3 regions of the Candidatus Allofournierella excrementigallinarum genome follow, and region 1 is predicted to be linked to each of the others. Evidence: predicted binding sites of a transcription regulator. Region 1 holds the regulator's gene; each other region holds the start of a gene.
What was found. The regulator NrdR, encoded in region 1, represses ribonucleotide reductase genes. The targets are predictions, from matches to a motif close to CACNANATNTNGTG.

Region 1 (9,558 bases):
ACAGCGGCTCATCCCGAAGAAAATCGATGTTCCTTTTTTTCAGTTCCCGACACAGGGCTTCTATCTGCTCCACTGCGCTCAGCCTCCGAACGATTGATTTTTGCGAGGCTCAGGTCTTGACCTGATCGCCCAGGCGGGCGGCGCCCACCACGCCGGCGTCGTTGAACAGCTCGGCGGATTTGATCTTCACGCGGCGTTTGCCGTCGCGGGCGTAGTCCTCCCAGTCCACCTGGCGGCGCACCGGGTCCAGCAGGGTCTCGCCCTCGCGGGAGACGCCGCCCCCAATGCAGACGATCTCCGGCTGGAAAATGTTGATGACGTTGGTCAGGCCGCAGGCGACGTACTCCACGTACTTGTCGATGAGGCGCTTGGCCAGCTCGTCGCCGGCGCGCATGCCCTCAAAAGCGGTCTTGGCGTTGGTGTTGTTGATGTCGCCGTCCACCAGCTTCCACATCATGTTGTCCGGGTGAGAGAGCAGGGCGGCCCTGGTGTCCTCGGTGAGGGCCCGGGCGGAAGCGTACTTCTCCCAGCAGCCGTTGCGCCCGCACATGCAGGGACGGCCGTCCTTCTGGATGACCATGTGGCCCAGTTCCGCGCCGGCATAGTTGAAGCCGGCGAAGATCTTGCCGTCGATGATGATGCCGCCGCCGATGCCGGTGCCCAGGGTGATGACCACCGCATAGCGCGCGCCCTTCGCGCCGCCGGCTATGTATTCGCCGTAGGCCGCCGCGTTGGCGTCGTTTTCGATGAACACCTGGCAGGGCAGCAGCTCCTCCATGTGGCGCTGCAGCTCCCAATCGCGGTAGCCGAAGTTCGCGTTGAAGTCCACCACGCCCAGCTGGCTGTTCACGCTGCCGGGGGTGCCGATGCCCACCCACTGGATGTCGTCGAAGGAGAGCTGATTCTCGGCGAGCACCCGCTTGCAGAGGTCGGCGATCTTCTGCTCGATGGCTTCCTGAGGCTGAGGCAGGTCGGTGGCGCAGGTGGACTTGGCAATGATGTGGCAGTCCTCGTCCACGATGCCCGCGGTGATGGTGGTGCCGCCCAGATCGACGCCGATGGTGTACTTTTTCATAATATTCCTCCTATACGTTCCACAACAGGTTTATTGTGCAGTTTCAGTTCCTCCAAAAGCCGCCGGGGCGAAGAGTTGACCACCAGCTCCTCGGGGAAGTCTATCTCCTCCAGCAGCCGGACCAGGCGCCCTACCCCCGCCTGCATCTGATAGATGGAATGGGCGTCGGAATTCAGCGCCACCGGGCAGCCGGCCTTTTTGCAGGCCAGCGCCAGCGCCTTCATATTGCCCGCTCCTTCCGGGCGCACCGCCCAGGAGTTGCCGTTGAGCTCCACCACCTTGCGACGCTCGGCAAACACTTTTGCCACCCGCTCGTAATCGTAGACATGCCTGGCCTGCTCGGAATGGCCGATCATGTCCACTGCCGGGTTTTCGGCAACTTTGAGCCAGAGGTCCGTGGCCTGTTCCACCGTGAGCGTGCCGGGCAGGCAGTCGGTGTGTATGGAGGCGATGACCCAGTCCAGCCCGTTCAGCACTTCCGATGGAAGGTCCAGCGTGCCGTTCACATCCATCACGTTGGCCTCCGCGCCTTTCAGCACCGGGATGCCTTCCAGCACGTCCGGCAGGCGGCGGATATTGTAGAAATACCAGATATGGGGCGAGTCCGGCATGGCCGTCCCGTGGTCGGTGACCGCAAGGGCGCAGTAACCCATCTCCTTCGCCGCCCGCGCCATCTCGGTGATGGTGTTGAAGGCATGGTTGGACACAAGGGTGTGCGTGTGCAGGTCCGCAGCGATACGATACAAAATTCTATGCTTCCTTTCCCGTTAAATGCCCACGTCGTCCTCAAGGCCGAGGCGGGCCAGCAGCTCCTTGGCCGCGTTGTAGCCCATCTTTTTCTGGCGGTTGTTGATGGCCGCCGTTTCCAGAATGACCGCCAGGTTGCGCCCGGGCATGACAGGGATCACCGTGCAGGGGATCTGCACGCCCAGGATGTCGTAGGTGTCGTTTTCCAGACCGGTGCGGTCGTAATTCTTGGTCTTGTCCCAGGGCTCCAGCTGGACCACCAGGTCCACCCGCTCGCTGACCTTGACCGCGCCGATGCCGAACACGCGGGCTACGTTCACGATGCCGATGCCCCGCAGTTCGATGAAGTGGCGGATATTCTCCGGCGCGGTGCCCACGATGGTGCGGTTGGAAGTTTTGCGCAGTTCCACCGCGTCGTCCGCCACCAGACGGTGGCCGCGCTTCACCAGCTCCACGGCGGTCTCGCTCTTGCCCACCCCGCTGTCGCCCAAAATCAGGATGCCTTCGCCGTAGACCTCCACGAACACGCCGTGACGGGTCACGCGGGGGGCCAGTTCCACGTTCAGGATGTTGATGAGGGAGCTGAGCAGCGTGGAGGTGCTCTCGGTGGAGACCAGCAGCGGCACCTCATACTGGCGGGCAAACTCCAGGAATTCCGGCAGGACTTCCAGCCCGCGGCTGATGATGACCGCGGGCGGCTTCAGCGAGAGCATCTTTTCCAGATGGCGGCGGCGGTCCGCCTCGGGCAGCTCCTTCAGATAGGAGATCTCCACCATGCCGCAGATCTGGATGCGGCTGGCGTCAAAATACTGGTAGTATCCCGCCAGCATGATGCCCGGACGGTTCACATCCGCGGTGTAGATGGGAATGTCGGACAGTTCCTTGGGCGCATAGATGGTATCCATTTTCAAGGTGGCTGCAAGTTCGCTCAGTGGTACGGAAAACGCTGGCATTCAGAACACCCTTTCTTTTTTTGGCAGGGCCCGGACGGGCGCCGCAAAGCCCGTCTTTGCCGGTCCGCGCAGGCGGAACGGCCCACGCCTGCCTGCATATAAACTCATTATATAATATACATCCGGGAATGGCAATTCTCAATCGGTGCGGGATGGATTTTTGTATCCCATCACAGAGAACGAGCCGGCCGCTCCTTGGGGCAGCCGGCTCGCACCGCGCTGTTTTCACACCATCCGCAGCAGGCAGTAAAAGCTCACCGCGCCGGGCCGGAACATGCGCCCGTCTTCTTCCGTTGCCCGGCAGAGCGCCTCGTCCAGATTTGCGAAGCGGCTGCGCAGGAGAAACACGTCGTTCCGGCGGCCCAGTGTGTCGGCCACCAGTTCCTCCAGCAGGCCTTTCACCTCTTCGTCGATGGCCTGCTCCAGCTGCCGGTCCTGCCCGGGCAGCGCGGCGCCTTCCGGGCTCACCAGCCTCTGGATATCGCCGCTGAAATGCACCGAGAGCTCCATGCCCCCTTCGGCAAACGAGGGCTCAAAGCGCAGTTTGGGCGAGCGCACCTGGAAGCTCACCGAGAGCGGTTCCAGCGTAAGTTCCAGCGCTTTTGCCTGGCCAGCCAGCAGCCGGGCCAGCTGTGCCTCTGCACCCTTCCAGACGGCGTCGGGCTTTCCCTCACGGTAAAGGGTCAGCTTTTCAAAGACGGCGTTTCCCTCCTGCACCGAAAGGCCCGGGATGACGCCGCTGCCGCTCTGCACGCTGAACTGGTAGAGAAAGGTCCTGAAAAGGCCGCGCTTTTCCAGCTGCTGCACGCTGGAGAGAAAATCGGCCCCCTTTTCCTGCAGCTTTTCAAAGGCGGCGGGGCCCGCGTCCAGCCCGTAGACCGCCATGTTCGGCCTGCCGCTGGTGTTGCTGGCAAGGTAGCGGCAGGCATCGAACACGCCCTCACTCATCAGCTTCGGCCCAATAAAGAGCAGTTCGCTCTGGCCGTAAAAAAGGCGGCGGCTCTCGCTCTGCTCGGCGTCCAGCAGCGCCTCATACACCGTTTCCCCGCGCCCGGAAAGGCAGCGGGCCTGCTCGCTCACCTGGCCGGTGTCGGCGTTGGGGGTGGCCTCCAGCACCAGCAGCCGCGCCTCATACTGCCGCTCCTTCTCCACATACACCGCTTTCACCGAAACACGGTCGCCCAGTCCGCTGCTCGTGCATCCGGCCAAAAGCGCCGTCCCCAGCAGGGCGAGGCAAACCAGCCAGCGTTTCATGCGTTCCTCCCCCTCTCATTCCAAAGACGGTTCAGCGGCGCCGCCAGCAGCGCGAGCGCCAGCAGGATCTGCTGAACGGCCATTGCCGCCGATTCGTTCTGGTTCCAGGCTGCCAGAAACACCACCATCACAGCCGCCAGCGCCACCCAGTAAGGGCAATGGCCTTTACACGGCTTAACGTTCTGCCAGAGTTTGATGAATCCGGCAAAATACAGGCTTATCTTGATGAGGAACAACAGCAGCCACACCCCCACATGCAGTGCGTCCAGCCGGCGGAACACCGACAGGCCGCCCAGCCGCGCAATGGTGTAGACTGGCTGGCTTTCGCTGGTATATGCCGCGCCCAGGGTCATCTCCCCCAGCAGGGCCAAGAGACCATTTGCCAAAAATACAGCTCCGATGATTTTTGCGGCGCCCCGGCTGCTTCCGCCTTTGGGGCATAAAAAGGGAAAAAGCAGCAGTTCCGGCGGCAGGTAAAAGCGCGTCAGCGCCAACTGTGCCAGCGTTCCCGCGCTGGCCGTCGGCGTTTGAAGGCGGCTGAACTGCATCTGCCCGGCCACCGACCAGCCCAGCACCAGCACCGACGCCGCCGCCAGCGCAAGCACGGGCCAGGCCGCCCGCCCCAGTGCCTGCACTCCGGCAAAGGCGCCGTAATAGGCCGCGCCGAACACCAGGATCAAGAACAGAAGCGCCGTCAGCTGCTGCTGCATCACATAGTTATAGAACCGTTCTCCCTGGATGACCTCCAGCGCGATGGAGAGCACCAGCGCACCGCACAAAAGCAGCGAGCGGACGGGCCCTGGCTTTCCGCCACCGCACCACCGCAGGTAGGCCGCCATCACCGCGCACAGAAAGGCAAACTGCAGCGCCCCCGACAGAATAGCCGTGCGTGCGGGCAGCACTTCCATCTGCCGGCCGAAAGGCTGGATGAAGCTGTCGGTCAAAAAAGCAGCCAGGACCAGCGTTCCCGCCTGCTTTCGCTCAAAAACGAACTCACGATCCATAGTTTTCCTCACCACCGGGCAGGTCGTTCACATCGAAGGGATGGCTCGCCAGCCGCTGCCAGGGCATGCGCAAAAGGCCGTCCCGCAGGGCGCTGCGGCCAAAGGGCACCAGCGGCGATGTGTAGGGCACGCCGAAGGAGTGCATGCCGCAGATGCTCACCAGCATCAGGAAAAACATGGTCACCAGGCCAAAGGGCCCGAACAGGCCGCCCGCCAGCACGAACAGCACCCGCAGGACCGTGGCGGGCTCATACAGCGACGGGATGACGAAGATGGAGATGGTGGTCAGGGCCGCTACGATGAGCACCGGCGTGCTCATGATGCCCGCCTTGGTGGCCGCGTCTCCCACGATGAGCGCCGCCACGAGGCTCACCGAGTGTCCGATGGGCTTGGGCAGGCGCAGGCCGGCCTCCCGGATGATCTCCAAAAGGACGATGACCAGCATCATCTCCATAAACAGCGGCAGAGGGGTGGCTGTCTCGGCGGCAGCCACCTTGTAAAGAAGCTGGGGCGGGAACAGCTCCGGGGTGTACTCCGCGATGGAGACGAACAGGCCCGGCAGCAGCACCGACAAAAAGAACGCCGTATACTTGAGCAGCCGTACGGCGCTGGCGAAGTAGGCCTTGCCGGCATAATCATCCAGGCTTTGGAAGTTTTCATTGAAAAAATACGGCACGATCATCGCGAAGGGGCTTGCGTTCACAAGAACTACGATTTTCCCCTCGCATATTTTGGCGGCGGCGGTCACGGGGCGCTCGGTATAGCCCACCTCCTGAAAGAAGCTGAAGCTGCCCCGCTGGAGATAGGGCGCAAGATACCCGCTGTCAAACAGCACGGGCAGGTCCACCGCCTGGAGTTTTTGCTCGATGGCTTCGACGAATCCCGGCTTTGCAAGCGTTCGGTCGTACAGCATGGCCACCTCGGTGCCGGTGCGCCTGCCCGCGGGAAAGATTTTGATGGTGAGCGATCCGGTGCGCACCAGCCGCCGCACAAGGCTGACATTGATGCGCAAAAGGTCGCAGAAACCTTCCCGTGAGCCGCGGATGTCCCCTTCGCCGGAGGGCTCCTGCACCGAGCGGAACTGCATGTTCTGGGTGGAAAGCACAACAGCTTTACGGCATCCGTCGATGAGCATCACGGTGGTGCCCGCTGTCAGCTGGGTGCGCAGCGCGTCGAAGTCCTCCACAGGCGCATTTTCTACCGGCAGGTCGGTCTGGTGCTGGATGTAGTTGAACAATTCCCTGCCGTTTGAGGGCTCAAAATGGCTCTCGTTCAGCATCGAGAGCATCACCACCCACAGCCGTTCCAGGGTGGAAAGCCCCTCAAAAAAACACAGGCAGCAGGGCACGCCCCGCACGTTGACAGGTTTTGCATACAGGTCGGCGGAATTGCCAAACATCTCTTTCAGGCGGGCAACATTCGCATCCAGCGAATCAGTCAGGGGTCGCGGCATCGTTCTTCACCTCGCTGCTTAGTATGCCCCGCGTCCGCCGTGTCAAAACCATTTGCCGGGAGGAGTTTTGTATGCTGGTGCTCGTGCTGCGCACATTGATGATCTATCTGCTCATCGTGGCCGCCATGCGGCTGATGGGCAAACGTCAGCTGGGGGAACTGCAGCCCTCGGAGCTGGTGTCCACCATTCTCATCTCCAACCTCGCTTCCATTTCCATTGAATCCCCCGAGGTGCCGCTGGCGGCAAGCCTTGCGCCCGTCTGCCTGATCGTGGTGCTGGAACTGTTTTCCTCTGCGCTTTGCTATATGAGCCCCACGGCGGCAAAGCTATTGTCCGGCACGCCGGTGGCGGTGATACGGGGCGGCAAGATCGACCAGAAGACCCTGCGGGAGCTTCGGTTCAGCGCCAGTGACCTGCTGGAAGCGCTGCGAGGCAAGGATATTTTCGACCCATCGGAAGTAAACTACGCCCTGGTGGAGACCAACGGCACCCTGAGCGTGAGCCGGATGCCGCAGAAGGACACCCCCACCCGGGAGGATATGCAGGTGCCGCCGTCTGAAGCGCGAACGCCCATGGTGCCGCTCGTGATCGACGGGCGGGTGCTGGCGGACAATCTGGCCTGGTGCGGCAGAAACGAAAAGTGGCTTGACAAGGTGCTGCGGCAGAACAAATGCAGCCTGCGGCAGGTGCTTTTGCTGCTGGGGGACGACTCCGGCCAGGTGCAGCTGGTCAAAAAAGAGAGCCGCTGAAACCAGCGGCTCTCGGTCAGAAAGGATGATTCGATGAAACGGGTGCGCGCAGCCTTCGGGCTGCTGGCTTTTCTCGCGGTGCTCATCGTGGCCAGCAGCATCCTGGTGCAGACCACCAACGACGCGCTTTTAAATGACCTGGACAGGATAGGGGCCTTCAACGCCGCCGGAGACTATGAGGCGGCGCTGGAGGTAATAGAGGGGATGAACAGCTTTTTCTCCCGGCGGGAGCACTGGATGGCGCTGTTCATCAAGCGGGACTATCTCAGCGGCATCGCCATGTGCCTGGGCGGGCTGTCGGCTTATGTGGGCCCGGATAACCAACAGGACCTGCAGAGCGAACTTGGAAAAGCCCGCACGCAGATCCTGATGACCGGGCATTTATTTTTCAGCATGCTTTGAGGAATGGCCGTTGAGCATGTCTTTCAGTTCGTCCATGAAGGTGTTGATGTCGCTGAACTGCCGGTAGACCGAGGCAAAGCGCACATAGGCCACTTCGTCGATCTTTTTCAGTTCATCCATGGCCAGCTCGCCGATGTGCATGGAGGTGACCTCCCGCTCATAGCTGTTCAGCAGCGTCTGCTCGATGCGGTCCACCGCCGATTCCAGCGTCTGGTAGCTGACCTCCCGCTTCTCACTGGCGCGCAGCATGCCGCCCAGCAGCTTCTGGCGGTCAAAGGCCTCGCGGGAGCGGTCCCGCTTGACCACCATCAGGGGCACGGTCTCCACGATCTCGTAGGTCGTGAAGCGCTTGGCGCAGCTCAGGCACTCCCGGCGGCGGCGGATCTTCTCTCCGTCCTCGGTGGGGCGGGAATCGATCACCTTGGAATCCAGTTCGCCGCAGTACGGACATTTCATGGCAGTTTCCTCCTTGGCTGGTGAGTGGGCGGGCGGAGCGCCGCCGTTGAATCAATATGCAAACAGTATAGCATATTTTCCCGCAAAGAAAAGATTTTCAGCCAAAAATTCTGCTGTTCAGTTCTTCGTACAGCGCCTTTGTGGCCGCTTCGTCCGCGCCGCTGAGCACCACGGTCTTCCCCTGTGCCTGCATCACGATGCAGGCGTCACAGCCGGTGTAGGCATAACGGGTGTAGGAGCCGAAAGCGTCGTTGCGAAAAGAGCCCAAGGAAAGGCGGGGCGAGCCGAACCCGTTGACGCGGTTCCCGGCAGGGATGCCTTCGGCATATTCGATGCTCTCCACGTCGGCGTAGTTTATCTCAGTGTCGGGCCAGTAGCTTGCTTCGATGCTCAGAGCATTCTCTCCCACGGTATAGCGGATGTCTCCCGTGAAAAGGAGCACCGGCGTGCCCACCACGGCGACGGCCAGGATCACAAGGACGACGCCCGTTACGGCACGGTCCGCTTTGGAGCGGAACAGGCTGCCGTTCCAGCTGCCATCCCGGACCTGTTTGCGGTAAAGCCAGTAGGAATAAACACAGGGCACCGCCGCCAGAACGAGAATGGCAGCCAGCATCCCCGCGGCCATGGCGGCCCCTGGCAAAAGGCAGACAAGCAGCAGCACAAGGCCGCCCGCCACCCACACTTTGCCGCCTATGCGGTGGGTCCGGTTCCAGTTTTCTTCGTTGGCCAGCGTCCAGGGCAGGCGGATGCCCAGCGTGGGGTTCTGCTTCATTTTGGGCATGTAGTTGCCGATGACGAGGAACATCAGGCCGAGGCTTGCGGGCACAAGGCGCTCCCAGCCCAATTTTACGTCCCGCGCCACAGCCCAGGCGCCGGCGCAGTAAAAAAGCGAAATGCAGGGCAGCAGCCAGTAGACCAGTTCCAGTGCCTTTTTGCTCTGGCCGTTGTGCCGGTTGGTGTGAAAGGTAAGAAGCAGGCACAGCCAGTGAGCCGCCAGCATGGCGGCAGGCGTCCCCAGGCAGAACGCGAGCTTTGCGGGGCCGCTCCAGCCGGGCAGCCGCTCCCACATCCCAATGCCAGCCAGCGCAGGCAGCAGGATGAGCGCGGAGCCGGCCAGCGCCTTGCGTTTATTCAATCGTTTCATCCTTTTCCTCCCCTTTCAGTGTGGTGAGCCAGAGAAGGATCTCCTCCAGCACCGACGCGTTCAGTTCATAATAGATATATTTCCCTTCCCGCTGGTCCCGCACAAGGTCAGCCTCTTTCAGCACCGAAAGGTGGCGGGAGATGGCCGCCGCCGACACCGGGAACTTTTCAGCGATCTGCCCCGCCGTCAGCGGGCCGGCCCGCAGGAGCGCCAATATCTCCCGCCGGGTGGGGTCGGCAAGGGCCCGCAGTGTGTCTTGCATCGCCATGGCGTCACCTCATTTAATATTTAACTTAACTGTTAATTATAATATAGCAC
Region 2 (9,558 bases), on a different contig from region 1:
TGACGGGGGGCGCGGGCGGGGGCCGCCGTGCCCGCCGGGGGCCGGCGGATGCGCCGCCCGCTCATGCTTCGGCCTCCCGCCCCGGCGCGGGCGGGGCGGCCAGCGGAAAGCGCAGGGTGATGAGGGTGCCCTTGCCCACCCGGCTGTCGATGGCGAAGGCCCCCTTGTGGATGCGGCAGATCTCCTCGCACAGGGCCAGGCCCAGCCCCGCGCCGCCGGCCTTGCGGCTGCGGGACTTGTCCACCATGTAAAAGGGCTGGCGCACCTTTTCCAGCTCCTTTTCGGGGATGCCCTGGCCGTAGTCCCGGATCATGATCTCCGCCTGGCCGCCCTGGCGGTGGGCCAGCATCTGGATGCGGCTGCCCTCGGGGCTGGCCTTGCGGCCGTTGTCGATGAAGTTGTAAAGCAGCGATTTGAACAGTTCCCGGTCCATCATCAGGAACATCCCCTCCTCGCACACCTGCTGCAAAGTGAGGCCGGAGCTGGCCAGCACCGGCTCCATGGCGGCGGCCACCTCCTTCATCACGTCCGCCAGAGGCTCGGGGGTGAACACCAGGTTCTGGCTGCCCACGTTCAAAAGCTCCATCAGCTTGCCGGAGAGCGAGCGCATGCGCTTTGTCTCCTCCACGATGATGCCGGCGTACTCCATGCGCTTTTTGTCCGGCACGTCCTTTTGCAGATACAAAAGGTCGGCAAAGCCCAGGATGCTGGTCAGCGGCGTTTTCATCTCGTGGGCCATGTTGGCGATAAAGGCGCTGCGGTCCTCGGCGGCCTGCTCCAGCTGGGTGACCCGGCTTTCCACCGCCTCGGCCATGCGGTTCATGTCCTGGGCAAGGTCCGCCAGCTCGTCGGAGCCGGAAAGGCGGATGCGCTCGGAATAGTTTCCCGCGGCGATGCGCCTCGACGCCCGGCTGAGCACGTTCAGCGGGCGCAAAAGGCCCTGCACCACCACCAGCAGCGCGCCGGCGGCGGCAAGGCTGCCGGCGGCGCTGAGGGCCAGGGCGGTGGCCGCCTGCCGGCGCAGGATGCCCTCCACCTCCGACACGTCAAAGATGCACAGAAGGCGGTAGTCCGTCTGTTCCAGCGAGAGGGGGGCGTTCAGCGCAAGATGCAGCCGCCCTTCCCGGCGGAAGGTGCGGGAGTAGGTGAGGGCGGGGTCGGCGTATTCGTCGCCCTGCAAAGCGGCGGCGTCCATCAGCCCGTCGTAGCTGGCGCCGGCGACGGTGCTCCACTCGCCGGCGCCGCGGCGCAAAAGGCGGCTGGCAACGAGATACCCGTCCGCCTCCTGCCTTGCCAGCACCGCGGCGGCGGCATCGTCCGCTTCTTCCGCCGAAAGGCGCACCTTGCCGCTTTGCAGCCGCTGGCTGACCACGCCGGTCTTGACGAGGCTGGCCAGCGACTGCTGCTGGACCAGGGCGCGCTGGTTTTCCCGCTCCCACAGCGAGCTGCGGCTCGAAAGCAGGAAAAGCAGGCTCAAAAGGCTGGTGACCGCGACGGTCAGCGCCAGGGTGGACAGAAAAATTTTCTGCCAGAGTTTCATCTGTCAGCTCTCCAATCGGTAGCCCACCCGGGGAAGGGTGACCAGTTTTTCCGAAAGATGCAGCTTCTGGCGCAGCCGCTGCACGTGGATGTCCACCGTGCGGCTCTCGCCCTCGAACTCATAGCCCCACACCAGGGCCAGCAGCTTTGCCCGGCTGAGGGCCAGGTCCCGGTTCTGCAAGAACACCCGCAGCAGCTCGAACTCCTTGGGCGAAAGGGCCACCGGCTCGCCCTTCAGGGTGACGGTGTGGCTGCCCAGGTCCTGGCGGATGTCGCCGTATTCCAGCACCTCCCGGCCCTTGCCCCGGCGGCGCAGGGCCACCTCCACCCGCGCCAGCAGCTCCAGCGCCTCGAAGGGCTTGGCGATGTAGTCCTCGGCCCCCAGATGCAGCCCCCGCACCTTGTCCGCCACCTGCTGCATGGCGGACAGAAAGATCACCGGCGTGCCCTGGCTGGCCACCCGCTCCATCACGGCGAAGCCGTCCAGGCCCGGCAGCATCACGTCCAGCAGCACCAGATCGAAGCCGCCCGCAAAGATGCGCTCCACCGCCTTTTCTCCGTCGGAACAGATCTCGCTGGTGTAGCCCCCCAGCGACAGGGTGGCCTCGATCATCTGGGCGATATGCGCCTCGTCCTCCACGATCAGGATGTGTGCCATAGGTGTGATTCCTCCTTATTTCTGCAAACGGGCCCCGGGCCCCCTAACAGTATGCCACACCTGCGCCCAAGGTGTCGGCAACAAGTTGTATCGAAACTGTAAATACCAACAAAAAACGGGCCGTTTTTTTCAAAAAGCGGCCCGTTGGTCCTCTTATTCGTGCCCGCCCACCCAGCGCTCGCCGGTCTCCCACACGGGGGAGGCGGCGGCAAGGCTTGCCGGCACGTTCAGGATGCGCTGGTTGCGGCTGCCCCGAAAGCGCAGCTCCAGGCTGCACTGGCTTTGCAGGAAGGGGCCGTCGATGAGGGTGTCCAGCTGGCGCAGCAGGGCTTTCTGGGCCTCGGTGCCCGCCAGCAGCTGCTCGAAGGTGTAGCCGGTGTAGGCGGCCACCTCAAAGCCCGCGGCGCGGCAAAGGCGCACGAATTCCAGCATTTCCTCCCCCGCCTGGGCGAAGGGCTCGCCGCCGGAGAGGGTGACGCCTTTGCACAGGGGGCTTTTTTTCGCCAGCGCCGCCAGCTCCCCGGGGGTGCATTCCCGCCCGCCCTCAAAGGCCCAGGTCTCGGGGTTGTGGCACCCCGGGCAGTGGTGGGGGCATCCCTGGAAGAACACGGTGAACCGCAGCCCCGGGCCGTCTACGATGCTGTCGGCCACACAGCCTGCGACCCTCAGCATTACAGGTGCTTCACCCGGTCGCGCTCTTCGGCCTTTTTGGCGTCGTTCCACTTGTCCATGGTGCCCACCAGATAGCCGGTGATGCGGCGGATGCGCTCGAAGGGGACGTCCTTGCCCACGACGGATTGTTTCTGCATTGCAGCCATGATGTTTCCTCCTTGGACCTTTCCCGGTCTTTTGAAAATCGTTATCGTTATTATATCACGTTCAGCGCCCGCCGCATGTTGCGCCGGCAACACCGGGCGTTCGCCCCGCGTTTTCAAAGGGGGTTCATTCGCACCCGCAGAAGGCGGGCACGCTGGGGTATTTCTTGCGAAGCTCGGCCAGCTTTTCGGGGCTGAGGGCCTCGCCGCTGCGCCGGCCGCACCGGGGGCACACGTCGCCGATCACGCCCACATAGCCGCACACGGGGTCGCGGTCGACGGGGTGGTTGATGCTGCCGTAGCCAACGCCCGCGTCGTGCATGCAGCGCACCACGCTTTCAAAGGCCTCCAGGTTGTTTGCGGTGTCGCCGTCCAGCTCCACATAGCTGATGTGGCCGGCGTTGGTGAGGGCGTGGTAGGGCGCTTCCTTCTGGATCTTGTCGTAGGCGGAGATGGCAAACCACACGGGGATGTGGAAGCTGTTGGTGTAGTACTCCCGGTCGGTGACGCCGGGGATGGAGCCGAAGCGCTTTCTGTCCATGCGGGTAAAGCGGCCGGAAAGGCCCTCCGCCGGGGTGGCCAGCAGGGTGAAGTTCATCTTCATCTCGGCGCTCTTTCTGTCGCAGAAGTCGCGCATGTGCTTCACGATCTCCAGGCCCTTCTTCTGCATCTCCTCGCTCTCGCCGTGGTGGTGGCCGTAGAGGGCGGTGAGGGTCTCGGCCAGGCCGATGAAGCCGATGGAGAGGGTGCCGTGCTTCAGCACCTCCCGCACCTCGTCGGCGGGGCCCAGGGCGTCGCTGTCCAGCCAGACGCCCTGGCCCATCAGGAAGGGGAAGTTGTAGACCCGCTTGGCCGCCTGGATCTCATAGCGGTCCAGCAGCTGCTTTGCCACCAGCTCCAGCATGGCGTCCAGCTTTTTGTAGAAAACCGCCTCGTCGTGGCCGGCCAGGATGGCCAGGCGGGGCAGGTTGATGGAGGTGAAGGACAGGTTGCCCCGGCTGTAGCTGATCTGGCGGTCGGGGTCGTAGACGTTGCCCATCACACGGGTGCGGCAGCCCATGGTGGCCACCTCGGTCTCGGGATGGCCGGGCCTGTAGTACTGGAGGTTGAAGGGCGCGTCCAGGAACACATAATTCGGGAACAGCCGCTTGGCGCTGACCTTCATGCTCAGCTTGAACAGGTCGTAGTTCGGGTCGCCCTCGTTGTAGTTGACGCCCTCCTTGACCTTGAAGATGTGGATGGGGAAGATGGGCGTTTCGCCGTGGCCCAGGCCCGCGTCCTCCGCCAGCAGGATGTTGCGGATGGCCATGCGGCCCTCGGGGGAGGTGTCGGTGCCGTAGTTGATGCTGCTGAAGGGCGTCTGGGCGCCGGCGCGGGAGTGCATGGTGTTCAGGTTGTGCACAAAGCCCTCCATGGCCTGGTAGGTGTCCCGGTCGGTCTGCCTGCAGGCGCGGCGGCGGGCGGTGGCCACGATGCGCTGCGCCTCCCCGGCGGAAAGGGCGCTGGTCTCTTCCAGAGCCTGGGCCACGATGGCGTCAAACTCGCCGGCCTTCACCTCGATGCGGGGGGGCATGCCCAGCTCGTCGGCGGCCCTGTTCACCGCCGTCTCGGCCAGGGCGCTCTCGTCCTCCGAATCCAGCAGGTCCTCCACGCCCTCGGCCAGCTTTTTGCGGTAGAGCTTGGCAAAGCTTTTGCGGATGCCCTCGGCCATGCCGTAGTCGAAGTTCGGGATGGACTGGCCGCCGTGCTGGTCGTTCTGGTTGGACTGGATGGCGATGGCCGCCAGCGCCGCGTAGCTGCCGATGCTGGCGGGCTCGCGCAGAAAGCCGTGGCCGGTGGAAAAGCCGCCGTGGAACAGGCGCAGGATGTCGATCTGGGTGCAGGTGGTGGTGAGGGAATAGAAGTCGAAATCGTGGATGTGGATGTCGCCCTCGGCGTGGGCCTTGGCCTGCTCGGGGGTGAGCAGGTAGGCCGCGTTGTAGGCCTTGGCGCCGGCGGTGCCGATCTGCAGCATGCTGCCCATGGCGGTGTTGCCGTCGATGTTGGCGTTGTCGCGTTTCATGTCGCTGATGCGGGCGTCCACGTTGGTGATCTCGTCGATGGTCTTCATCAGGCTGGTGTTCGCCTCGCGGATGCGGGTGCGGTTGGCCCGGTACAGGATGTACTTTTTGGCCGCCTCGTCGTGGCCGCACTCCATCAGGCCGGTCTCCACCGCGTCCTGGATCTGCTCGATCTGGGGGGATTCCTCGCCGCAGTCCACCTCCAGATGGCGGGTCACCTTGTTGGCCACGCGGGCCGCTTCCCGCGCGTCGCCCTCGCCGGCGGCCTCCAGGGCCTTGAGCACGGCGGCCGCGATCTTGCCCTCGTCGAACAAAACCACGCGGCCATCCCGCTTGATAACGCTTTTGATCATGATGCAAACTCCTCCTGACCCGGCTTGGCGCCTTGCTTCGCGCTTTGTCGGCCCCCCATGCGCGCCGTCTGGTCATTCTCTGTATTTTGGGGTGAAAACGCTACTTAAAACATTATGGCACCTACATATAGTGGCTGTCAATACGACCGGGCGCAAAATTAGCGCCAAGGTTTGAATGAATTTTTTGTGAGTTTTGCTTTTCGCGTTCAAAAGGAGGAAAAAACATGCTACAATGGATGGGCACGATAGGTTAGCATGCCCTGTTTTGAGGAAAAGAAAAGGAGCGGACGCCGCCGTGGAAAAAGCGGAACTGCGCCGCGCGGGCGGCGTGGACTATGCCCTCACCCGCAAGCGGGTGAAGAACCTGAACCTGCGCCTTGCACCGGACGGCAGCGTGCGGGTGAGCGCCCCCCGCGGGGTGAGCGCCGCGGCGGTGGACGCCTTTGTGGCCGCCCACGCCGGCTGGGTGCAAAAGGCCCTGGCCCGGCACAAGGCCGCCGAAGCCGCCCGGGCGGCCCTGGCCCCGCCGGAAAAGGACCAGTGCCTCGCCCTTTTTAAAGAGGTGAGCGACGGGGTGTACCCCCGGTTCGAGAAGGTGCTGGGGGGCCAAAAGCCGGTGATAAAGGTGCGGGACATGCGCACCCGCTGGGGCAGCTGCCACCCGGCCAGGCGGCAGATCACCCTGGCGGCGCGGCTGGCGCTGCAGCCCCCCGAGGCCATTGAGTATGTGGTGGTGCACGAGTACTGCCACTTTGTGCATCCGGACCACCAGGCCGGGTTCTGGGCGCTGGTGGCAAGCATCCTGCCGGACTACAAGGCCCGCCGGGCCCTTTTGCGAAGCCCGCGCTGAGCGCGCACCACCCACGGAAAGGAAGATCCCTTTGGACGCCAAATACAAACGCCTGGCGAACAACACCCTTTTGTTCGCCATCAGCAACTTTTCGGCAAAGCTGCTCAGCATCGTGCTGCAGCCCTACATCACCTTCGCCATGGGCCAGGTGGAAGAGGTGGGCATCACCAAGCTGGTGCAGAACATCGGCTCGCTGCTCATCCCGCTGGTGAGCATGGGCGTGAGCTACGCCATCATCCGCTTCGGCCTGGACGAAAAGGTGAAGAAGGGCGCGGTGTTCACCGACGGCCTGCTCACCATCCTCGCCGGCTTTGCCATCATGCTGTGCTGCTATCCCCTTCTGCGGTTCATCCCGCTGTTCGCGGACTACGCCCCCTTCCTTTATGTCCATGTGCTGGTGAGCTGCCTGCGCACCTGGTGCACCCAGTTCGTGCGCAGCCGCCAGCTGAACCGGCTGGTGGCGGTGGACGGCGTGTTGTGCAGCGCCACCAACCTGGGCTTCACCATCCTGTTCCTCTCCGGCTTCCACATGGGGGCCAGAGGCTATGTGCTGGCCATCATCTGCTCGGACGCTTTGAGCGCCCTGTTCGTCTTCTGCATCGCCGGGCTGGGGCGGTATCTGCGGCCCCGTTTCCACTCCACGGCCCTGTGGAAGCAGATGCTGGCCTACTCGCTGCCCATGGTGCCCGCCCAGATCAGCTTCTGGGTCATCAACGCCAGCGACCTGTTCTTCGTGCAGGCCATGTGCGACGGCTACAAAGGCAAGGCCGGCGAATACTGGACCGGCCTTTTGGGCGTGGGCTATTTTCTGCCCACCATCCTGTCGGTGCTGGGCACCATCTTCTATGAGGCGTGGCAGCTGTCCGCCGTGACCGAGCTGGAAGGCCGCCAGCGGTTCTTCAGCCGGGTGTTCGGCCTTTACCAGAGCCTGCTCTTCTGCTGCTGCGCGGGCATCATCCTTTTGTGCCGCCCGCTGATGTTCATCTTCAAATCGAACTTCTTCGACGCCTGGCAGTTCGTGCCCATGCTGGCCATCGGCACTTTGTTCAGCTGCCTGAACCAGTTCCTCAACAGCATCTACATGGTGGAAAAGCGCAGCACCCTCTCCCTTTACACCATGCTGGCGGGCGCGGTGGTCAACTGCCTGCTCAACTGGCTGTTCATCCCGGTGATGGGCCCCGTGGGCGTGACCCTGGCCAGTTTCCTCAGCTACTTCGTGGTCTTTATCCTGCGGGCGGTGAACACCCGGGGCCTGCTGGCCATCGACTTTGCGCCCCTGCGCCTTTCCCTCAACCTGGCCATGGTGCTGGCCGAGGCCGGGCTGATGATCTTCCAGACCCCCTACTGGCCGCTGTGGTGCGTCCTCATCACCGTGGGCGTGTGCGCCTTCAACTTCCAGGGCGTCGCCGGCATCATGATGCAGCTTCTGGGCCGCCGGCGCCGCGCTTGACAGGCGGGCGGACAAGGGGTATACTATAAGCAGTAATAATTCCTGTTTTGTAGAAAGGACGGCAGAACAATGGATATGACAGCGCTTTACAAACTCAGCTGCGGGCTGTATGTCATCACCACGGTGGACGGCGGCCGGGGCGTGGGCTGCGTGGTGAACACGGTGACCCAGGTGACCGCCGCGCCGGTGCAGGTGATGGTGGCCGTCAACAAGGAGAATTTCACCGCCGGGGCGGTGCAGCGCGCCGGGCGGTTCGCCGTGTCGGTGCTGGCCGAAAGCGCCCCCATGGAGCTGATCGGGCGGTTCGGCTTCCGCTCCAGCCGGGACGAGGACAAGTTCGAGGGTCTCAAAGCGGTGGAGTTCAAGGCGCTGCCCTGCCCGGCGGAGCATGTGAACGCGGCGCTGGTGTGCCGGGTGAAGGAGACGGTGGACGCGGGCAGCCATCTTTTGTTCATCGCCGAGGTGGAGGACGCCGAGACCCTCTCCCAAGAGCCCTCCATGACCTACGCCTACTACCACCAGGTGAAGAAGGGCCTGACCCCGCCCAAGGCCAGCAGCTACCAGGCCGCCGCGCCGGCCCCCGCCGCCGGCCGCTGGCAGTGCTCGGTGTGCGGCTATGTCTACGAGGGCGAGGAGCTGCCCGCCGGCTTTGCCTGCCCGGTGTGCGGGCAGGGCGCCGGGGCGTTCAAAAAACTGTGACGGTGCAAAAAGGCTGGGCCCCGCGCTTGCAGGGCCCAGCCTTTTTTCTTTTCAGCGGCGCAGCTTTTCCTCCAGCTCCGCCTTCAGGGCCTCCAGCACCTCCCGGTGGCGCAGGTTGCGCATGCCGGGGAAGGCGCGCAGAAGCCGCCGCGCGCCGAAGAGCCGCCGGTCGGTGATCGCCGCCCGCAAAAGGTCCCGCCGCGCTTCCAGGTCGGCGATGCGGCCGGGCAGGGCCTGCCGGCCCTCGGCCAGCTTTTCGTCGGCGGCCAGGGCCGCGTCGCCCAGCTCCCTGCTCACCGCGTCGCTGCCCCGGCGCAGGGCCGCGCCCAGCTTTTCCAGCTCCCGCAGATCCCGTTCGAGGCCCGCCAGCGTGACCAGCGTGGCCGCCAGGTCCGCTGCCAGCAGCGCGCCGAAGACCCCCAGCAGCGCCCAGCCCGCCGCGTGGGGCAGGCGGTCCACCAGCCGGGCGATGGGCGGGTGCAGCAGCCGCACCGCCGCCATGCCGGCGAGGCCCCAGGCAAGGCTGAATTTCAGGCAGATGTAGCCCCCGACGTTGAAGGGCTGGTCGGAATAGTCCCACCAGCTGGTGTGGAAGGCCTTTTTCAGCACAAAGCCGGTGGCCAGCTCCAGCGCGCTGGTGAGCACCATGGAACCGAGGAAGAGCAGCAGGGCGCTGCCCTTCAGCGGTTCCAGCGCCAGCAGCACGATGCACATCCCTGTGCCGTAGATGGGGCAGACCGGCCCGTTCAGAAAGCCCCGGTTGACCCACCGGCCGGAGTTGACGGTGCAGAACACCACCTCCAGGCACCAGCCCAGGAAGGCGTAGATGAAAAAGTACCACAACAGCTGGTACGGTGTAAACGGCATGGGACACACGCTCCTTTCCATGCCTGCCATTATAGCACAGGCGCAGCCATTGTGGTATACTGGATGTGGCAAAGGGGGCGGAAGAGATGGCCGAGCGATGGGTGCTGCACTGCGACTGCAACAGTTTTTACGCCAGCGTGGAGCTGCTCACCCGCCCGGAACTGCGCCGCAAACCGGTGGCGGTGTGCGGCGACCCGGCCAGCCGCCACGGCATCATCCTGGCGAAAAACGAGCCCGCCAAGGCCATGGGGGTCAAGACCGCCGAGG
Region 3 (9,558 bases), on a different contig from region 1:
CGCCAGCAGCGGGAAAGCCCGGGCGGGCAGGGCAAACAGGCCCTCTTCCGTCTGCCACACGCCGGTCATGTTTTCCAGCATTCCGCTGGTGTCCACCTTGCCGGAAAGGTCCATCAGCAGGCCCTTTTCGATGAAGCTGTCCACCGGCATATCGTCCAGGATGAGCACGTCCGGCCCCGCGCCCGCCAGCAGCTGGGTGTTCAGCTGGGTCAGCGCGTCCTCGCGGCTGCCGGTGACGGTGGTGTGGCCGTCCTCCGAGCCTTCTTCCAACGCCCAGGTATAGGCAGCCGTGCCGCCGGTGGCCTTCTGCCAGGCATTCACTGCCGCTTCCACTGTGTCGGACCGATACAGGCTGAACACCGTCAGCTCACCACCGGCAGACACGGTCAGCTCCGAGTCCCAGCGGTAGCGCAGCAGGCGGCTGTTGCCGCTGGCCATGTTGCCGTCGCTCATCTGGAAGTAGAGGGTCTCCTCCGGCCCCACCACCGCCGACTGCACGAACAGGCCGGGGTCGGAGATGGAGAAGCGGCCGCCGTCCAGCGCCAGCTCGGCGGTGGTGCCCCCCAGGGTGTAGTGCCAGACCTTGTTCTGGTCGTCCAGCAGGTAATAGCCGTTGGCACTGCCGCAGAGGAAACGGCTGCCCATCTCCAGTTCAGCCAGTTCCATCTGCACCGGCGCGCCGGTCAGGTCGCAGGCGGCCAGCTCCATGGAGGTGCTGGTCGTAAGCAGGGTGTCGCCGCAGACGGCCACCGCCACGATGCTCGGGTCAAAGGCCAGGGCCGCTTCGCCGGCGGGCAGGGTGTCCACTTTTTGGGTCGTGCCGTTCTCCACAGCGAAAAGGGTAGTCTCGGAGGTTTTTTCGGCGTCCTCGGTGATGACGGTCACCGACCAGTAGAGTTTGCCCTCCTGGGTGAGGTAGGCTGTGGGATAAGCGATGCCATCCCCCACCTGGGCGGCCAGCTGCTCAAAGCCGCTGCCGCCCTGCTCCTGCCATTCCCCCTCCGGCCCCATGACGTACCAGTGGGCCGTCTGCTCGGAAAGGGGCGTGGCGGGGTTTTCCACCGTGAAGGCGTTCAGAACACCATCCACCACGAAAAGTCCCACGTTATAGTTGTGGTCGGGGGAAACGTCCTCCTCCACATAGCCGCCGGTGGGCGCGGCGGTGGGTATATCGGATGTGCCGGAATTTTCTCCATCCGAACAGCCCGCCAGCAATGCGGCGGCAAACAGGGCCGCAAGGGCCCCGGAAACGATCCTGCAAAGTTTTTTCATGCCAGTTCCTCCTTTGGTGTTTGCCGCTATTGTAGCAGGGAACTCTCTAAGCCGCCTCTAAGGTTTTTTAGAGATTGTTTAGAGCTTCGGCGTGGTAGTATAATTGTATCACTCTCGAGGAAAGGCCGGGTGGCTTTGTGAGAATTTTACTGATTGAAGACGAAAAAGACCTGCGGGAAGCCCTTCGGGATACCCTTGCCGCCAGTGGCTATACGGTGGAATGCTGCGCAAACGGCCCGGACGGGCTGGACGCCCTCTGTTCCGGCGGCTGCGATCTGGCGCTGCTGGACCGGATGCTGCCGGGAATGGACGGACTGACCGTGCTGCGCCAGGCACGGCGCGCCGGTGTGCGCACGCCGGTGCTGATGCTCACCGCCCTGGACGCGGTGGGTGACCGGGTGGCAGGCCTGGATGCCGGAGCGGACGACTATCTGGCCAAGCCCTTTGCCGCCGAGGAGCTGTTGGCCCGGGTGCGGGCACTGAGCCGCCGCCCCGCCGAGTGGGAGGGCGGCGCCGCCCTGCGCCGGGGTGATGTGGAGCTGCGGGTGCAGGACCGGCTGCTCACCGGGCCCGCGGGGGCCCACACCCTCTCGGGGCGGGAGTGCGCCCTGCTGGAGCTTTTTCTCCGCAACCCCGGCGTCACCCTGCCCCGGGAGCGCATTCTGCTGAACGTTTGGGGGCCGGACAGCGAGGTGGAAAGCGGCAACATCGACAACTACATTCATCTGGTGCGCCGCCGCCTGCGGCTGGTGGGCAGCCGGATGGAGCTGGTCACCCGGCGGGGCGCGGGCTACCGCCTGGAGGCAGACCCATGCTGAAACGGCTGCGGGCGCGCATCACCCTGCTGGCGGCGCTGCTCACCGGGGCGGTGCTCACCGGGGCGCTGCTGTTCGCCTTCGGCGTGGCCTGCCGCCAGTACACGGACAGCCGCCGTTCCGCCTTTGAGACTGCGGTGACCCAGCTGCAATACCAGTGGGACCGCTACGGCCAGCTGGACGGCGACTGGCTGGCGCGGCTGGAGGCTCAGAACGGCATGAAGGTGCTGCTGACCGAAAACGGGGATCCCCTGCTCCACAGCCTGCGCCTGGGCGAAGAGGAGCGCGCCCTGCTGGAGGCGGCAAAGCGGGCCGCCGAAGAGCAGCAGGGACTTTTGGCCGACGCGCCGCCCCTGGCGGGCAGCCAGAGCGCCAGCTTCACTTTTTCGGCTCAGGGCAGCAGCTGGCGGGGCGAAGTGCGGCTGGACGGCGGTGCCGGCAGCCGGTGGACGGGTCTTGTGGCGGTGCAGGACCTTGGCCCCGAGCGGGCCTGGGCCCTGCGGATGGCAGCCCTGTTCGCGCTGGTGGCCGCCGCCGGGTGGACCGGCCTTGGGCTGGCGGGCTGGTTCATCGCGGGCCGGGCGGTGCGCCCGGTGGCCCGGGCCATGGACCAGCAGCAGCAGTTTTTGAGCGCCGCCGGCCACGAACTGCGCACCCCGCTGGCGGTGATACGGGCCAATGCCGGGGCCGCCGCCCGCCAGCCGGATCAGACACAGCGATACCTCGCGGTCATCGACGGCGAGGCCCGGCGGATGGGCGCGCTGGTGGACGAACTGCTGCTGCTCAGCGCCGGGGCCAGCGCCCGCGCCCGGCTGCGCCGGGAGAGCATCGCGCCCGACACCTTTCTGCTGGACTTTGCCGAAGGCATGGAGCCGCTGGCGAAAAAGCGGCAGCGGCGGCTGGCCGTGCGCCTGCCCGAAAAGGCCCTGCCGCCGGTGGAGGCCGACGGCTACCGTCTGCGCCAGCTTCTGACCATCCTGGTGGACAACGCCCTGCGCTTTGCCCCGGAGGGCGGCGAGATAGAACTGCGTCTTTTGGAAAAGGGCGGGCGGGTGCGCTTTTGGGTGACCGACCACGGCCCCGGCGTGGAGGACAGAGACAAAAGACGGATTTTTGAACGTTTTTACCGGGGCGGGGCCGCCGGCGAGGACCCCCGCCACCACGGGCTGGGCCTTGCGGTGGCTGCCGAGCTGGCGGCCCTTCACGGCGGCCGCCTCTGGGTGGAGGACGCGCCGGGGGGCGGGGCCGCCTTCTGCCTGGAGCTGCCCGCCGGGGGATGAACTTTTATAAAAGAAGAGAGCCGCCTGCCCCTCTTTCGCGGGGCAGGCGGCTTTTGGGATGCAGATAGGTCAGCGGATGGGGCACACGCCGTTCACGCAGTCGGAGGCGCCGATGTCCAGTTCGCTCTCCTCGTGCTCGTAGCGGCAGAGCAGCGCAGGGTTGAAGGGGCGCATCTCGGCCTTGCGGCGTTCGTATTCCGCTTTGTCGATCTCCTCGTAGGGCATCAGTTCATAGAAGCTGTCGTCGTAGCTCAGGAAGGAAAGGGCCACCACATCGTCCCAGTGATCCCAGACCCACTGTTCCACGTCGTCCCACTCGTTGTCGCGCACATGCACGGTGATGGAGCAGTTGTGGTCCACATAGTGTTCCATGAACATCTTGTAGTTTTCCAGCTGCTCAATGGCGGTCACGTCGCCCTTCACCCGCCCCGCGGGGGCCTTCACCGGGAACTCCAGCACCTTGGTGGTGGGGTCTTCCGGGTCCTGGCCCACCTCCGGCAGCACCGGGTAGCCCAGCTCCTCGCAGACGCGGCACAAGGGGTCGGTGGCGGTGATGCGCACGCGGCGGATGTAGTAAGGCGAATGGGAGTAGTGCACACCGCTGGACACGGTGGGCAGCAGGGACAGGGTGCCCTCCGGCTTCAGGGTGGTCACCAGCAGCGGGCGGCCACCGCCCAGCTGGGCCGCCATCTCGTCCGCGGCTTTGCGGGCCTCGGCGCGCAGGGCGTCCAGCAGTTCGATTTGCTGGGCACGGTCCATGCCGGTGACGTTGACCATGTCCTGCCAGCCGGTGAGGGAGCAGCCCAGCAGCCGGTCGCGCTTTTGCACCCGGTCCCAGCGGAACATCTCCAGCTCGCGGCAGGTCATGCGGTAGCCCGCCCGGGCGGAGAGGCGCTGGGCCTCCAGCAGGCCGGCCTTGTCCAGCGCGCCGTCCTCGCCCACAAAGGCCATCACGTTCACGGTGGTCAGGTTGCAAAGGCCGTTGGAATCCAGCAAGATCTCGCCGCAGGGGTTGCAGCCGCAGAAGTTGGGGCGGCGCTTGAGGCCCGCCTCCTCGTTGATCCAGCCCGGCTCGCCGGAATAGCGCATCTGCTGGATGTGCCAGTGCAGCTTTTCCCGGGTGGGTTTTTCGCGGTAGAAGATGGAATTGTTGCTCATCTGCCGGTGGGCGATGGACTTGTCGATCTCCCAGTGGCCGTTCACCTGGCGGTAGAGGTTGGACTTGGCCTGGATGCAGGTCTCGTCGTCCGCGTCCACCAGGCCGATCTCCGAGGTGCGGCGCACGCCGCCGGAAACCACGTTCTCGCCGATGATGTTGGCGATGTCCAGAAGGTCGATGGGCCGCAGCCGCGTGCGCACAGCGCCGCTGCGGGCGCCGGCGGCGGCGACCACCTTGTGTATTTTGTCCAGCATGGTCATCATGGAGCCGGAGCCGCTGGCGGTGCCGCCGAAGGTCTTGAGCCGCTCTCCCTTCGGGCGGATGGAATCATAGTTCACCACCAGGGTGGTCACGCCCTCGTACTCCCGGTTGGTGATGAGCTCGAAGTAGCGGGTCAGCGCCTGGGCCCAGCCTTCCTTGGAATCGCCGATGGCGAGGGTGGCGGTGTCCCGCAGGAAGGTGAGGTTGGTGTATTCCAGCCGCTCGCCCGCCGGCACCGGGTCATAGGACTTGTGCAGGATTTTCAGGTCGGTGCGCACCGGCGGCAGCTGGTCCGCGTCGGATCTGAGCACCCGCACCCCCACGCCGCTGCCCACCATCAGCAGATAGAACAGATCGTGGTAGGCCGCAAAGTCGTTGATGACGGTGAAGGCGCAGTTGTAGTTGGCCATGGGATACTTTTCCGCCACCGGCGTGCCGCCCACCCACAGGGTGCGGCCGGACAAAAACTGCCGCAGATGATAGATGTTATCATAGAGCTTTTCCGCCTCTTCCCGGGGCGTGGGGGCCAGCGAGGCATTGTATTCCACCGCGCGGCGCACCGTCTCCCACCAGAACTCCCGGCGGCCCTGCTGGGGCAGATAGCGGGAGTAGGTGCGGGTGTAGACGAAGGCGCCCAGCTGCTCCATGGGGTTCGGGGCGTGCTTGTAGGGGCTGAGGAATTCCCTGGTCAGGATGCCCTCTTTCCACTCGCCGCTGGTGCGCTCCTTCTCCTTCTGCACCCGGTAGAGGATGTAGGTCTTGGCGGTGCGGTAGAGCTGCTTTTCAAACAGGGTCTCCTCCACCGCGTCCTGGATGCGCTCGATGTCCACGATGTCCTGGCCGGCGGCGGCCAGCTTCCCTTCCACCGCGGCGGTGACGTCGTCCACCCGCTGGGGCTCATGCTCCCCGGCGGCGGCCGCCGCCAGCGTGACGGCGCGGCGTATGAATTCAGCGTCAAAGGGCACGACTTTGCCGCTGCGCTTGCGTACGTTCATTTTTGGTCCCTCCCAACGTTGTTTGCAGGATACACTATATATAGTAGTTCCTGCAAGAAAAAAAGTCAATATATTGTTTCTTTTTCCGCAAAGAGGCCGGCGTCTGCGGATGAGGGGCCGCTTTTTTGCCCTTCAGTGCCCAGTATAGCAGAGGAGGCGTCCCATAGGATAGGGCCCGTGCTGGGCGTTGTAGGCGTTCCAGCAGATGCTGTTGGAGGTCACGAAAATCCGACCCCATGTCCTCATCATGTAGAAGACCGACCGTCTGGGGCGCGACAAGTACGTGCTTGCGATGGCGAGGTCGTTGTCGTTCAGCTCGAACTTCTTTTGGTGTGCCAAGCTCTTACCCCCTCCCGTAGTTTCTGCTTATAAGTATTCGTTGTTTTCTCCTTTGGTTGGTTAATTGCACAAATACGCATTTAATTATAAAGCCCGCCGCCCTGATGGAGCGGCGGACTAATCTGTACTTAACCGATAGCCTGCATAGCAGACAAATCAGACTTTGCGCTTTCCGTTACCGTCCGCATGTACTCATCCATGTACGCCCAATCAGGCTCACCGGACGCGTCGGCGGGAAGTTTGATTGTATCAGCAATCATATCTTCCTGCTTCCACTTATCGACATAGTTGTATCGGGCACTAACCGACTTAATCAATGGAGCGACAAACAGCGCCATCTCTTTGGTCATATCAAATCTCGGATACAGCACGTTAACATCATCGGAAGCAAGAAAGGGCTGGTCTTGGTAGAACGTTTCACCAACGCTGCCGTTATAGCATACGGTAATCGTATTAGCCGGGTGCATATTCTCGGTATTGCCAACCATTGCGGTGCAACCGTTATTCATGGCCGATGAACCAATAAAACGAGTATTGCCGGGGGTCATATGCGCTTTCGTCAAGCGTGTTCCTTTGACAACTGTAAACAGTTCGCCAATGATAAATTCTCGCCACTCGGATACATCCAATGCTTGCTTTTCGCCATCTGCTTGCCTCAGACTCTCAAGAATTGCTTCGGATTCTGCCATGACCCCCGACATGTACTTATCCATGTACGCCCAATCAGGCTCGCCAGACGCGTCAGCGGGAAGATCAATGACCATCGACCGGTATTTCTCAATGCCAGGCTTCTCCTTGTAATCGAATTGGGCGACATGCTTCTTGACAACGGCCGCCATAAAAAAACCGTTATGAAATGTCAAGTGCGGCGACCTGGCAGTAATCACCTGACTTGCTCCAAATTCATACGGCTGATAAGAGCACGCGTTCAGGGTCACTCCTAGCACGAGGGTATTTCCCTGCACTGGTGGTTCATCGTGCTCGATAAGCCACTGCCTATCCACAAACCGACTTACCATGTTGCTGTAACGAGACTGCACAACGTAGGGAACATATGGAATGTCACCGTCCGGCTCTACAGTCGGTATCATTTGCTGGGATTTCGCTTGCTTGACTCCATTTAACTCGAACAGGTCGCCAAAGCAAAACGGCTTCCACCCGCTCGTATCAATCCTCGCCATCACCGCCACCGCCTTTCTGCATGGTCACGGTCACGGACTCGTCATCGGCACTCACGCGGCTCGAGTACATCGCCGTGTCCAGCAGCTTCTCGCCGAACGCCTTCGCGTCGATGCCCTGCTGGAACATCAAATAATCCATCGCCGTCTTGCGGAAGTCCTCCTCGAAAATCTCGAACGGCTTCTGCGGCATCTGATAGGACAGATGCTCGGCAGGATTTACCCACTGGCACGTATCGTCGCCGGACTGCTTCTCGACCACATCGACCCAGTACGCCTCGATAGCTGCCCACTTGCCGTAGACATCGTGGCGTCCCTTGTTCTTGACTGTCGCAAGACCGTCGGACTCCATGTAGCACGCAAAGAACTCCTTGCCGTCCTGCCCAACGCCGGACTCGAACACGAAGATGCTCGTAGTCACACCCACGCCGAAGAACAGGTCTTCCGGCAGCTTGATAACCTTGCGCAAACGATGGTTCTTCAGAATCCGCTTCATCTGCGTCTTTGATGCTTTCTCCAGTTTTTTGTCCGGCAGAATAAACGCGCACTGGGTATGCGCAGGAACGCTGTTCAGCACGTTCTCGACGATGGTCACGCAACCGTATTTGTTCTCATACGGCGGGTTCATCAGCACCTTCGTAATGGGCTTGGAATGCATCCACTCGCAAGCCACATCCGTGCGGGCGTCCATCTGCTCCAGGTTCGTCTTGCCATCCTTGTGGATGAGCATGTTCGCGCACGCCAGAGCGTAAATCTCGCGGTCAAACTCGATGCCGTACAACTGCTTGGACTTAATCTCGCCAGCCTTCTTCGTATCCATGCCGCCGGCCTCGCGAATCATGTTCGCCATGGCCTTTACCAGAAAACCGCCGGAACCGCACGTGGCGTCCAAGATGCAGTCATCCATGTTCACTTCAAGGATCTTGTACATGAAGTCAGTAATGTGCTCGGGCGTGAATATTTGCCCCGACTCGGACTTCTTTTTGTAACGGTTGAACTCGTTGAAGAAGATGCCCATCACGTCCTCGCCGCGCCATTCGTTGGAGTTGACGCACTCGGAAATCTCGACCACCCAGTCGATGAAGTCGTTGATTGCCTTCTGGTTGTCGGTCGTGTTCATCTTGATGTCGGAATACTCCTCCAGCAGGATGTCGATTTTCGTGTTCTGCTTGCGGCTGTCTTCCAGCGACTTGGAGAGCGTCGAGTGAATCGCGGTGTGGAACGTCGCATAGCCCAGATTCTTCAGGCGATTCAACCCCGCGCCGTACCGCTCGGCAACCAACGCGCACGCCGTAAAAATCATGCGGTGATACAAATTCTTGATACCGAACTCAAAATGCAGGCAGTTGTTAATGCGTGCTGTCAGCTGGTAGATGCGCTCCTTGTCGATGCTATCAACGGTATAGAGCGACAGGTAATAGCCGACATGTTGCAACTTGTCGGGCGTCTTGACCTCTTCCTCGCCCTTGAACACGCGCACGTCCTCGCCGTTGTACAAAACGCCGACGACCTTCTCGTACTGCGTCTGCATAATGCGGACGTTCTTCATCACTTCGTCAACCTGTGCCTTGCCCAAAGCGATGCGCGTCGCCTTCGTCTCCAGAACAAGCGCAACTTCCGCCTTGTTGTTGGGCAAATACCATCCATCCGGCTTGTCGGCAATACCCGGGAACCCGAGCTGGTTGAACGTCGTGAGCTGGCCAACGCCCGCACGCGCCGTATCGCTATCTGCAAGTCCAAGAATGTCACGTGCCAAATCGCGCACGGCATCCTCCGTCATACTCTTTGCCACTACTTATCCACCTCCTGCATGTGCTCCGCGACCCACTCGTGGATAATCGCGGCAATTGTCGTCTCGCGCTCCGCCGCCATCATCTTCAGCGCCTTCTTGTCGCTCACCGTGAGCGACAGCGAGAGCGTGGTGCGCTTCTCGTCCTCGGCGGGTGCAGCGTCCGCCGAAACCGTTGTCTGCTTCGCAGCCGCCGGTTCAGAAACCGTCTGCTCAATCTTTTTCTGCTCGGCCTCGCGGCCGGCAGCATACTTCCCGAACATGTTCGCCACAGCTCGACCTCCTTTAATCATTTACGCATTTGTACAATTATATACCTTATGTTTCGATTTGTCTATATGGAACACAGCTCTATGAAGCCGCGGGGCGCCTTGAAGCGGTCCCACCTGTTCATCGCGCAGGCGGTCTTCGCCCGCCCGCGCTTGAACACCGCCTTGGGCATGCGCATCAGCGGCTCAATGTCCCTCGAT

Region 2: ACH2AT_RS01355 (anaerobic ribonucleoside triphosphate reductase) is a predicted target of NrdR. The motif match lies at 5,545-5,558, and genes of this name have one in related genera.
Region 3: nrdJ (ribonucleoside-triphosphate reductase, adenosylcobalamin-dependent) is a predicted target of NrdR. The motif match lies at 5,815-5,828, and genes of this name have one in related genera.

What each region holds. Positions count from the first base shown of each region.
Region 1 covers NZ_CALXHK010000009.1:40,311-49,868, forward strand. Annotated here, with positions in the region: gene murB (UDP-N-acetylmuramate dehydrogenase) at 1-73, opposite strand, end outside; gene ACH2AT_RS03035 (ROK family protein) at 110-1,075, opposite strand; gene ACH2AT_RS03040 (phosphatase) at 1,072-1,821, opposite strand; gene hprK (HPr(Ser) kinase/phosphatase) at 1,843-2,775, opposite strand; gene ACH2AT_RS03050 (hypothetical protein) at 3,001-4,029, opposite strand; gene ACH2AT_RS03055 (GerAB/ArcD/ProY family transporter) at 4,026-5,033, opposite strand; gene ACH2AT_RS03060 (spore germination protein) at 5,023-6,486, opposite strand; gene ACH2AT_RS03065 (DUF421 domain-containing protein) at 6,558-7,235, shown strand; gene ACH2AT_RS03070 (DUF4363 family protein) at 7,269-7,637, shown strand; gene nrdR (transcriptional regulator NrdR) at 7,617-8,093, opposite strand; gene ACH2AT_RS03080 (SdpI family protein) at 8,191-9,240, opposite strand; gene ACH2AT_RS03085 (autorepressor SdpR family transcription factor) at 9,224-9,508, opposite strand.
Region 2 covers NZ_CALXHK010000004.1:28,312-37,869, forward strand. Annotated here, with positions in the region: gene ACH2AT_RS01330 (hypothetical protein) at 1-65, opposite strand, end outside; gene ACH2AT_RS01335 (ATP-binding protein) at 62-1,540, opposite strand; gene ACH2AT_RS01340 (response regulator) at 1,544-2,197, opposite strand; gene nrdG (anaerobic ribonucleoside-triphosphate reductase activating protein) at 2,351-2,869, opposite strand; partial or broken gene nrdD (anaerobic ribonucleoside-triphosphate reductase) at 2,869-2,976, opposite strand; gene ACH2AT_RS01355 (anaerobic ribonucleoside triphosphate reductase) at 3,140-5,425, opposite strand; gene ACH2AT_RS01360 (M48 family metallopeptidase) at 5,721-6,275, shown strand; gene ACH2AT_RS01365 (lipopolysaccharide biosynthesis protein) at 6,307-7,725, shown strand; gene ACH2AT_RS01370 (flavin reductase) at 7,795-8,424, shown strand; gene ACH2AT_RS01375 (hypothetical protein) at 8,476-9,291, opposite strand; gene dinB (DNA polymerase IV) at 9,378-9,558, shown strand, end outside.
Region 3 covers NZ_CALXHK010000045.1:4,302-13,859, forward strand. Annotated here, with positions in the region: gene ACH2AT_RS08660 (hypothetical protein) at 1-1,272, opposite strand, end outside; gene ACH2AT_RS08665 (response regulator transcription factor) at 1,410-2,090, shown strand; gene ACH2AT_RS08670 (sensor histidine kinase) at 2,084-3,367, shown strand; gene nrdJ (ribonucleoside-triphosphate reductase, adenosylcobalamin-dependent) at 3,437-5,782, opposite strand; gene ACH2AT_RS08680 (restriction endonuclease subunit S) at 6,250-7,302, opposite strand; gene ACH2AT_RS08685 (class I SAM-dependent DNA methyltransferase) at 7,289-9,091, opposite strand; gene ACH2AT_RS08690 (hypothetical protein) at 9,091-9,351, opposite strand.